2 regions of the Pseudomonas sp. NPDC079086 genome follow, and region 2 is predicted to be linked to the other one. Evidence: predicted binding sites of a transcription regulator. Region 2 holds the regulator's gene; the other holds the start of a gene.
What was found. Region 2 encodes sigma-54, which starts transcription at its own class of promoters, with help from an activator protein. Its sites were predicted from a motif close to ANTGGCATNNANNTTGCTNT; they were not measured.
Positions count from the first base shown of each region.

Region 1: ACIGEK_RS07910 (ammonium transporter) is a predicted target of sigma-54. The motif match lies at 1,539-1,558, and genes of this name have one in related genera.

Region 1 covers NZ_JBITTY010000001.1:1,691,868-1,696,078, reverse strand. Annotated here, with positions in the region: gene ACIGEK_RS07915 (hypothetical protein) at 1-207, opposite strand, end outside; gene ACIGEK_RS07910 (ammonium transporter) at 209-1,504, opposite strand; gene ACIGEK_RS07905 (putative bifunctional diguanylate cyclase/phosphodiesterase) at 1,838-3,901, shown strand; gene ACIGEK_RS07900 (GIDE domain-containing protein) at 3,963-4,211, opposite strand, start outside.
Region 2 covers NZ_JBITTY010000004.1:173,361-177,571, forward strand. Annotated here, with positions in the region: gene ACIGEK_RS18835 (HPr family phosphocarrier protein) at 1-9, opposite strand, end outside; gene rapZ (RNase adapter RapZ) at 22-879, opposite strand; gene ptsN (PTS IIA-like nitrogen regulatory protein PtsN) at 882-1,355, opposite strand; gene hpf (ribosome hibernation-promoting factor, HPF/YfiA family) at 1,371-1,679, opposite strand; gene ACIGEK_RS18855 (RNA polymerase factor sigma-54) at 1,872-3,386, opposite strand; gene lptB (LPS export ABC transporter ATP-binding protein) at 3,525-4,211, opposite strand, start outside.

The DNA.
Region 1 (4,211 bases), on a different contig from region 2:
CGCACCAACTAATTCACGATAGAGTTTGGCGCGCTCCAGCTTGCGCTCAGAGGTCTTGGCCACCTCACCGAGAAACTCGTTGAGGGCGAACGGCGGTTTGTCGGCATATTTGCTTTCCCATAGCGCCAACACAGCCAACAGCTCGTCCTCGGCAAAGTGTCCGGCCAGCCCGGTGTAGATCGCCCGTCGGCGAGTTGCCAGGCTCATCTCACACCTTCCTCGGCAGGTCGTTGCTGTCGAAGGTCACGGCCAGGTTGAACTCGGGATAGCCCACCTCGGCGTGCTCGGCATAATCCAGACCGCGCTGCTCATGCTGGGTCGAGGTACGCAGGCCGAGAGTTTTCGCCAGTAATAGATAGAGCATCAGCGCCAGCGGGAAGGCCCAGACAAATGCCACACCGGCGCCGAGCAGCTGCACGCCAACCCGCGACCAGTTGAACAGATCACCACTGAAGAACAGACCAGCTGCCAACGTACCCCAGACACCGGCAAAACCATGCACCGGCACGGCGCCAACAACATCATCGAGCTGCCAGCGCTCCAGCAAGCGCATGCCGAACACCACCACAAAGCCGGCGACCAGCCCGGTCAGCAATGCAAACAGCGGCGACATCGTCGCGCAACCGGCGGTGATGCCGACCAGCCCACCCAGCGAGCCGTTCACCGTGGTGGTCAGCAGCACCGGACTGGAGGTGCTGCGCTGCGCGAGAAAGGCGCCGAGCGCGCCGGCCGAAGCCGCCAAATGTGTATTCAGGGCAATCAGGCCGAGGCTGACATTCATCTCCAGGCTGCTGCCTGCGTTGAAACCAAACCAGCCGACCCAGAGAATAAAGCCACCCAGCGCGACCAGGCTGAGGTTATGCCCGGGAATGCTGCGCGGCGTACCGTCCGCCGCAAAGCGCCCCAGACGCGGCCCAAGGACCAGAATGCCGGCTAGCGCACACCAGGCACCGACGCTGTGCACCACGGTCGAGCCCGCAAAGTCGATAAAACCCAACGCCGCCAGCCAGCCCTGGCCACCATAGATGCCGCTCCACACCCAGCTGCCAAACACCGGGTAGATAAACCCGCTGATCACCACCGCGCCGATCAAGTAGGCCGAATAGCGCGTACGCTCGGCCATGGCGCCGCTGGCGATGGTCGCAGCCGTGGCAGCGAACATCATCTGAAACAGCAGAAAGGTGAAATCCCAGGGCTCGCCCGTATGCGGAGCGAAATGACTCATACCGAACCAGCCGGTGATATTGCTGCCGAACATCAGGCCGAAACCCAACAACCAAAAGGTGATGCCGCCGACGCAGCCGTCCATGTAATTTTTCATCATCACATTGACTGCGTTCTTAGCCCGCGACATGCCACTTTCCAGCAAGGCAAAGCCGGCCTGCATAAAGAACACCAGCACGCTGGCTAACACCAACCAGGCCGTATTGAGCGCCTCATCGCTGGCCGCCTGGGCCAGTGGCGAAACCGCAAATACCGCTATCCCTAACAGTCGAGTTTTCATTGCAGCAGCCCCCATGATGGTGAGTACAGGGGGTGTCGCAACTCTCATGCCAAACAAAAAAATAACTGGGAGCCATTGTTAACGTTGCGTAGCAACGGCCCGAAGGGCGGCCGCCAGGGGTGGCAGGCCATAAAAAACCGCCAAACGGTGCTCAAGCCGCAAGCAACTCGCACCGACACAGTGCAAGCAGCCAAAACAGCTGTCGGCGGCCGCGCCATCGCCGCGCAGATAATTTGTTCGACAAAGTTTGGTAATGGCCCTTTGACTGCAAGCGCGACTTTGCCAATACTCACTAGCGTCTGACGCCGAAGGCCTCGAACAAGGAACCGTCATTTGAAGCTGGAACTTAAAAACAGCTTGTCACTCAAGTTGCTCCGCGTGGTGCTGCTATCAGCGCTGATCGTCGGCGTGGTCTTGAGTCTTGCGCAGATTGTTTTCGACGTTTATAAAACACGTCAGGCAGTCGCCAACGACGCCCATCGTATTCTCGGCATGTTCCGCGACCCTTCCACTCAGGCGGTCTACAGCCTCGACCGGGAAATGGGCATGCAGGTCATCGAGGGCTTGTTCCAGCACGAGTCGGTGCGTATGGCCTCCATCGGCCACCCCAACGAACCGATGCTGGCGGAGAAAGCCCGAGAGCAAGTCGACGTACCGACTCGCTGGCTGACCGACCCGATCCTTGGCAAAGAACAGAATTTCACCACTCAGTTGGTCGGCCGCGGCCCCTACAGCGAATACTACGGCGACCTCAGTATTACCCTCGACACCGCCCCCTACGGCGAGAGCTTTGTCACCAATTCAGTCATCATCTTTATCTCCGGTGTGCTGCGCGCCGTGGCGATGGGCCTAGTGCTGTATCTGGTCTACCACTGGCTGCTGACCAAACCGCTGTCGAAGATCATCGAGCACCTAACCAACATCAACCCGGACCGCCCCAGCGAGCACAAACTGCCGATGCTCAAGGGCAACGAGAAGAACGAGCTAGGGCTGTGGATCAACACCGCCAACCAGTTACTCTCGTCCATCGAACGCAACACCAACCTGCGCCGCGAAGCGGAAAACAGTCTGCTGCGCATGGCCCAGTACGACTTCCTTACCGGCCTGCCCAACCGTCAACAGCTGCAGCAGCAACTCGACCAGATTCTCGAAGACGCCGGGCGCCTAAACCGGCGCGTAGCCGTACTGTGCGTCGGCCTGGATGACTTCAAAGGGATCAACGAGCAGTTCAGCTACCAGACTGGCGACCAACTGCTGCTGGCCCTATCCGACCGTCTGCGCAGCCACAGTGGCCGCCTCGGCGCCTTGGCTCGTCTGGGTGGCGACCAATTCGCCCTGGTGCAGGCCGATATCGAGCAGCCTTACGAGGCCGCGGAACTGGCGCAAAGCGTACTCGACGACCTCGACAACCCGTTTATGCTCGACCAGCAGCAAGTGCGCCTGCGCGCCACCATCGGCATCACCCTGTTCCCGGAAGACGGCGACAGCACCGAGAAGTTGCTGCAGAAAGCCGAACAAACCATGACCCTGGCCAAGAGCCGCTCGCGTAACCGCTACCAGTTCTACATCGCCAGCGTCGACAGTGAAATGCGCCGCCGCCGCGAGCTGGAAAAAGACCTGCGCGACGCCTTGTCCCTGAATCAACTGCACCTGGTTTACCAACCGCAGGTCGACTACCGCGACCACAGCGTGGTTGGCGTCGAAGCGCTGCTGCGCTGGCAACATCCGCAACATGGTTTCGTGCCGCCGGATCTGTTTATCCCGCTGGCCGAACAGAACGGCACCATCATCCCGATTGGTGAATGGATTCTCGACCAGACCTGCCGCCAGTTGCGCGAATGGCATGATCAGGGCTTCACCGAGCTGCGCATGGCGGTCAACCTCTCCACCGTTCAGCTGCACCACGCCGAACTGCCGCGAGTGGTGAATAACCTGATGCAGGTCTACCGCCTGCCACTGCGCAGCCTGGAACTGGAAGTCACTGAAACCGGCCTGATGGAAGACATCAACACCGCCGCCCAGCATCTGCTCAGCCTGCGCCGCTCCGGCGCGCTGATCGCGATTGACGACTTCGGTACCGGTTACTCCTCGCTTAGCTACCTCAAGAGCCTGCCGCTGGACAAGATCAAGATCGACAAGAGCTTCGTGCAAGACCTGCTCGAAGACGAAGACGATGCCACCATCGTACGTGCCATCATCCAACTCGGTAAGAGCCTAGGCATGCAGGTCATCGCCGAGGGCGTGGAAACCGTAGAGCAGGAGGCCTACATCATGGCTCAGGGCTGTAACGAAGGTCAGGGCTACCTGTACAGCAAGCCCCTGCCCGCTCGTGAGCTGACTGCCTACCTGAAACAGGCCAGACGGCTGAACAACGCTGCCAACCCCGCCACGCTGTAACGTCAGATACAGATGAAAAAGCCCGCCAATTGGCGGGCTTTTTCGTGCGCTGCACTTTCACCTAAAAGCTGTTGATCCCGAGCAACCAGGCCGCTACCAGTGCGCCAGCCAGACACAGCACTACCCCGCCAGCCGCCTGCCAGTAGAACTGCCGCACCAGCTCATCTTCACCGGCGCAGGAGAGGATAAACGGCTGCGCCTCGCGCGGTTTGGCAAGATGATGCTGCACCGGCCGAGTGCTTTGCTGGCGATGCCGATCTTCGGCTTCCAGGCTCGCCGCCAGTTGCACACGCTGCCATTCACGCGCATC
Region 2 (4,211 bases):
GGCGGGCATCGCGGCAATTCCTTAACTGAGGTCGCGGTGGCGAATCTGAACGTTCTTCAGGATGGGTTTGAGGGTTTCACCTAGGCGGTTGGCCAGGTATACCGAGCGATGATGGCCGCCAGTACAACCGATCGCCACCGTGACATAGGCGCGGTTGCTGGCGGCAAAACGTGGCAGCCATTTGGTCAGGTAGGCGAGGATGTCCTGATACATGTCTTCGACATCGGCCTGTGCAGAGAGGTAATCGACTACCGGCTGGTCGAGCCCGGAGAAATCGCGCAAGTCCGGCTTCCAGTAGGGGTTGGGCAGGCAGCGCACATCGAATACCAGGTCGGCATCCACCGGCATACCGCGCTTGAAACCGAAGGATTCCAGCAGAAATGCGGTGCCTGGCTCGGGCTGATTGAGCAGGCGCAGCTTGAGGCTATCGCGCAGCTGATAAAGATTGAGGTGCGTGGTGTCGATCTTCAGGTCGGCCAGGTCAATAATCGGCCCGAGCAGCAGGCTTTCATCGGCGATGGCTTCAGCCAGCGAACGGTTTTCGTTGGTCAGCGGATGGCGTCTGCGGGTTTCCGAGAAGCGCTTGAGCAGGGTTTCTTCGTCGGCATCCAGGTAGATCACATCGCACTTGATATGCCGTGCGCGTACTTCCTCTAGCAGCTCGGGAAAGCGCTTGAGGTGGCTCGGCAGGTTGCGTGCATCAATCGACACCGCGACCTGCGGATGCAGCAGCTCGGTGTGCAGCAGGGCGCGCTCGGCCAGTTCAGGCAGCAGCCCGGCGGGCAGGTTGTCGATGCAGTAGAAGCCGTTGTCCTCAAGCACATCGAGGGCGGTGCTCTTCCCGGAGCCGGAGCGACCGCTAACGATGATCAGGCGCATGCTCAGGCTCGGTTGAGTTGGCTTTGTACGTCCACGACCACCTGATACAGGGCTTCACTGCTTTCGGCTTGACGCAGGCTGGCACGCACATCGCTGCGATCGAGCATGCTGGCGATTTGCCGGAGCAGTTCCAGGTGAGCGTCGGTGGCCGCTTCGGGCACCAGCAGGACAAACAGCAGGTCCACTGGGGCGCCGTCGATGGCGTCGAAGTCTACGGCAGAGTCCAGGCGCAGCAAGGCGCTGATCGGCGCTGTACAACCGGGCAGGCGACAGTGCGGAATGGCAATGCCATTACCGAAACCGGTCGAGCCGAGTTTTTCGCGGGCAATCAGGCTTTCGAAGATGTCTTGGCCGTCCAGGTCAGGCAGCTCGCGCGCCACCAGGTTGGCAATCTGTTCGAGAACACGTTTTTTGCTGCCGCCCGGCACGTTCACCAGGGAACGGCCGGGGGTCAGGATAGTTTCAAGTCGGATCATAGGAGATAGACGATGTCAGCGGGCCATAGCGCCCTGTTGACGTTCGAGCTGTTTTTCCTTGTGTTTGATGAGTTGTCGGTCGAGTTTATCAGTCAGTAGATCGATGGCTGCGTACATGTCTTCATGCTCGGCATTGGCGACAACTTCGCCGCCGGCAATGTGCAGGGTCGCTTCGATTTTCTGTTTGAGCTTCTCGACCTCCATGGTGACTTGCACGTTGGTAATCTTGTCGAAGTGGCGCTCCAATCGGCCGAGTTTTTCGGCGATGTAGTCGCGTAGGGCGTCGGTCACATCCAGCTGGTGTCCACTGATGTTGACTTGCATACCGCTTTCTCCTTGTTGCCGTGTGTAAGAGGCAGGCGAGAGGCCTGCCGCCGGAACACTGTGGCGTGGAAGACTCTACAAAACGAGCCTGGCACGGTCGCTGATTGCTTGCTGGCAGTATGGCTGCTTTTGCGAAAAGGCGAGGCCGGACGTGTTGTGTATCGAGTGATCGTCTTCCTTCTTCGTGCCGCCTTAGATCAATCGTTTGCGCTCACTGGAAGGCGCTATTCCGAGGGATTCACGGTACTTGGCGACCGTGCGGCGAGCGACTTGAATGCCCTGTGCTTCCAGTAAACCAGCGATCTTGCTGTCACTCAACGGCTTTTTCGCATTTTCCGCCGCGACCAGTTTTTTGATGATGGCGCGGATCGCGGTGGACGAGCATTCGCCGCCCTCGGAGGTGCTGACGTGGCTGGAGAAGAAGTATTTCAGCTCGTAAATACCACGTGGCGTGTGCATGAATTTCTGCGTGGTTACCCGCGAGATGGTCGACTCATGCATACCTACAGCTTCGGCAATATCGTGCAGCACCAAAGGCTTCATCGCCTCGTCGCCGTAATCAAGGAAGCCGCGCTGGTGCTCGACGATCTGCGTGGCAACCTTCATCAGGGTTTCGTTGCGGCTCTGCAGGCTTTTGATAAACCAGCGCGCTTCCTGCAGCTGGTTACGCATAAAGGTGTTGTCGGCGCTGGAATCAGCGCGCTTCACAAAGCCGGCGTATTGCGCGTTGACCCGCAGGCGCGGCATCGCTTCTTGGTTCAGCTCTACCAGCCAGCGCTCGTTGTGTTTGCGCACGATCACGTCGGGCACCACGTATTCCGGCTCGCTGGATTCAATTTGCGAGCCGGGGCGCGGGTTGAGGCTCTGGATCAGGTCGATAACCTGACGCAACTCGTCCTCCTTGAGCTTCATGCGGCGCATCAGCTGGCTGTAATCGCGGCTACCGAGCAGGTCGAGGTAGTCGCTGGCCAGGCGCTGGGCTTCGCTCAGCCACGGAGTTTTCGCCGGCAGCTGACGCAGTTGCAGAAGCAGGCATTCGCCCAGGTTGCGTGCGGCGATGCCGGTGGGTTCGAACTGCTGAATGCGGTGGAGTACGGCTTCGACTTCGTCGAGTTCGATGTCCAGTTCCGGGTCGAAGGCCTCGACCACTTCTTCCAGCGTTTCTTCTAGATAGCCCTGCTGGTTGATGCAATCGATCAGGGTGACGCCGATCAGGCGGTCCTTGTCCGACATCGGGGCCAGATTGAGCTGCCAGAGCAGATGACTTTGCAGGCTCTCGCCGCTTGAGGTGCGGGTGGTGAAATCCCACTCGTCATCATCGTTGGTGCTACTGGGCAGGCTGCTGGCGCTGGTCTGGTAGATGTCTTCCCAGGCGGTATCGACGGGCAGCTCATTGGGAATGCGCTCGCCCCAATCGCCTTCCTCCAGGTTGTCCACGGTCTGCGTGGCTTCCTGATAGTTGGTTTCCTGATAGGGCGCTTCGGGCTGTTCGCTGGGGCTGGCACTTTCTGCGCCATCGGCCATGGGGTCCGAATTGTCGAAATCATCGCCATCTTCCTGGCGTTCGAGCATCGGGTTGGACTCCAAGGCCTCCTGGATCTCTTGTTGCAGATCCAGGGTAGACAGTTGGAGCAGGCGGATGGCCTGTTGCAGCTGCGGTGTCATCGTCAGCTGCTGGCCCATTCTCAGGACTAGCGATGGTTTCATTGCAGACCTTATTTACCGGCGTCTGTGCGCAATCCACTACAGGGCGTTTTCAAAAAGCGCCACTAGGAAGCAAATTATATGCCTGACTTTAAGGGTTTTGCCTAGCCTTGGCTGCAGTCGGCTTGAGAAAAGCTGTGGTTACAGCCTGAACTCATGCCCCAGGTAAACTTCTTTCACTGTCTGGTTGGCCAGAATTGCTTCGGCATCACCTTCGGCGATCAGCTGGCCATCGCTGACGATATAGGCCGTTTCGCAGATATCCAGGGTTTCGCGGACGTTGTGGTCGGTGATCAATACACCGATACCCTTGGCCTTGAGGTGATGGATGATCTGCTTGATATCGCCCACGGAAATCGGGTCAACACCGGCGAAGGGTTCGTCGAGCAGGATGAACTTGGGGTTGGTCGCCAGAGCGCGGGCAATTTCCACGCGGCGGCGCTCACCACCAGACAAACTCATGCCGAGGTTGTCGCGGATATGGCTGATATGAAACTCCTGCAGCAGGCCTTCAAGTTCCTTGCGGCGTGCGGCGCCGTCGAGGTCCTTGCGGGTTTCCAGGATGGCCATGATGTTGTCGGCCACGCTGAGCTTGCGGAAGATCGAGGCTTCCTGTGGTAGGTAACCGATGCCGGCACGAGCGCGGCCATGCATGGGCTGATGGCTGACGTCGAGGTCGTCGATCATCACGCGGCCCTGATCAGCCTGCACCAAGCCAACGATCATGTAGAAACAGGTGGTCTTGCCGGCACCGTTGGGGCCGAGCAGTCCGACGATCTGCCCGCTGTCGATGCTCAGGCTGACGTCGCGCACGACCTGACGGCCTTT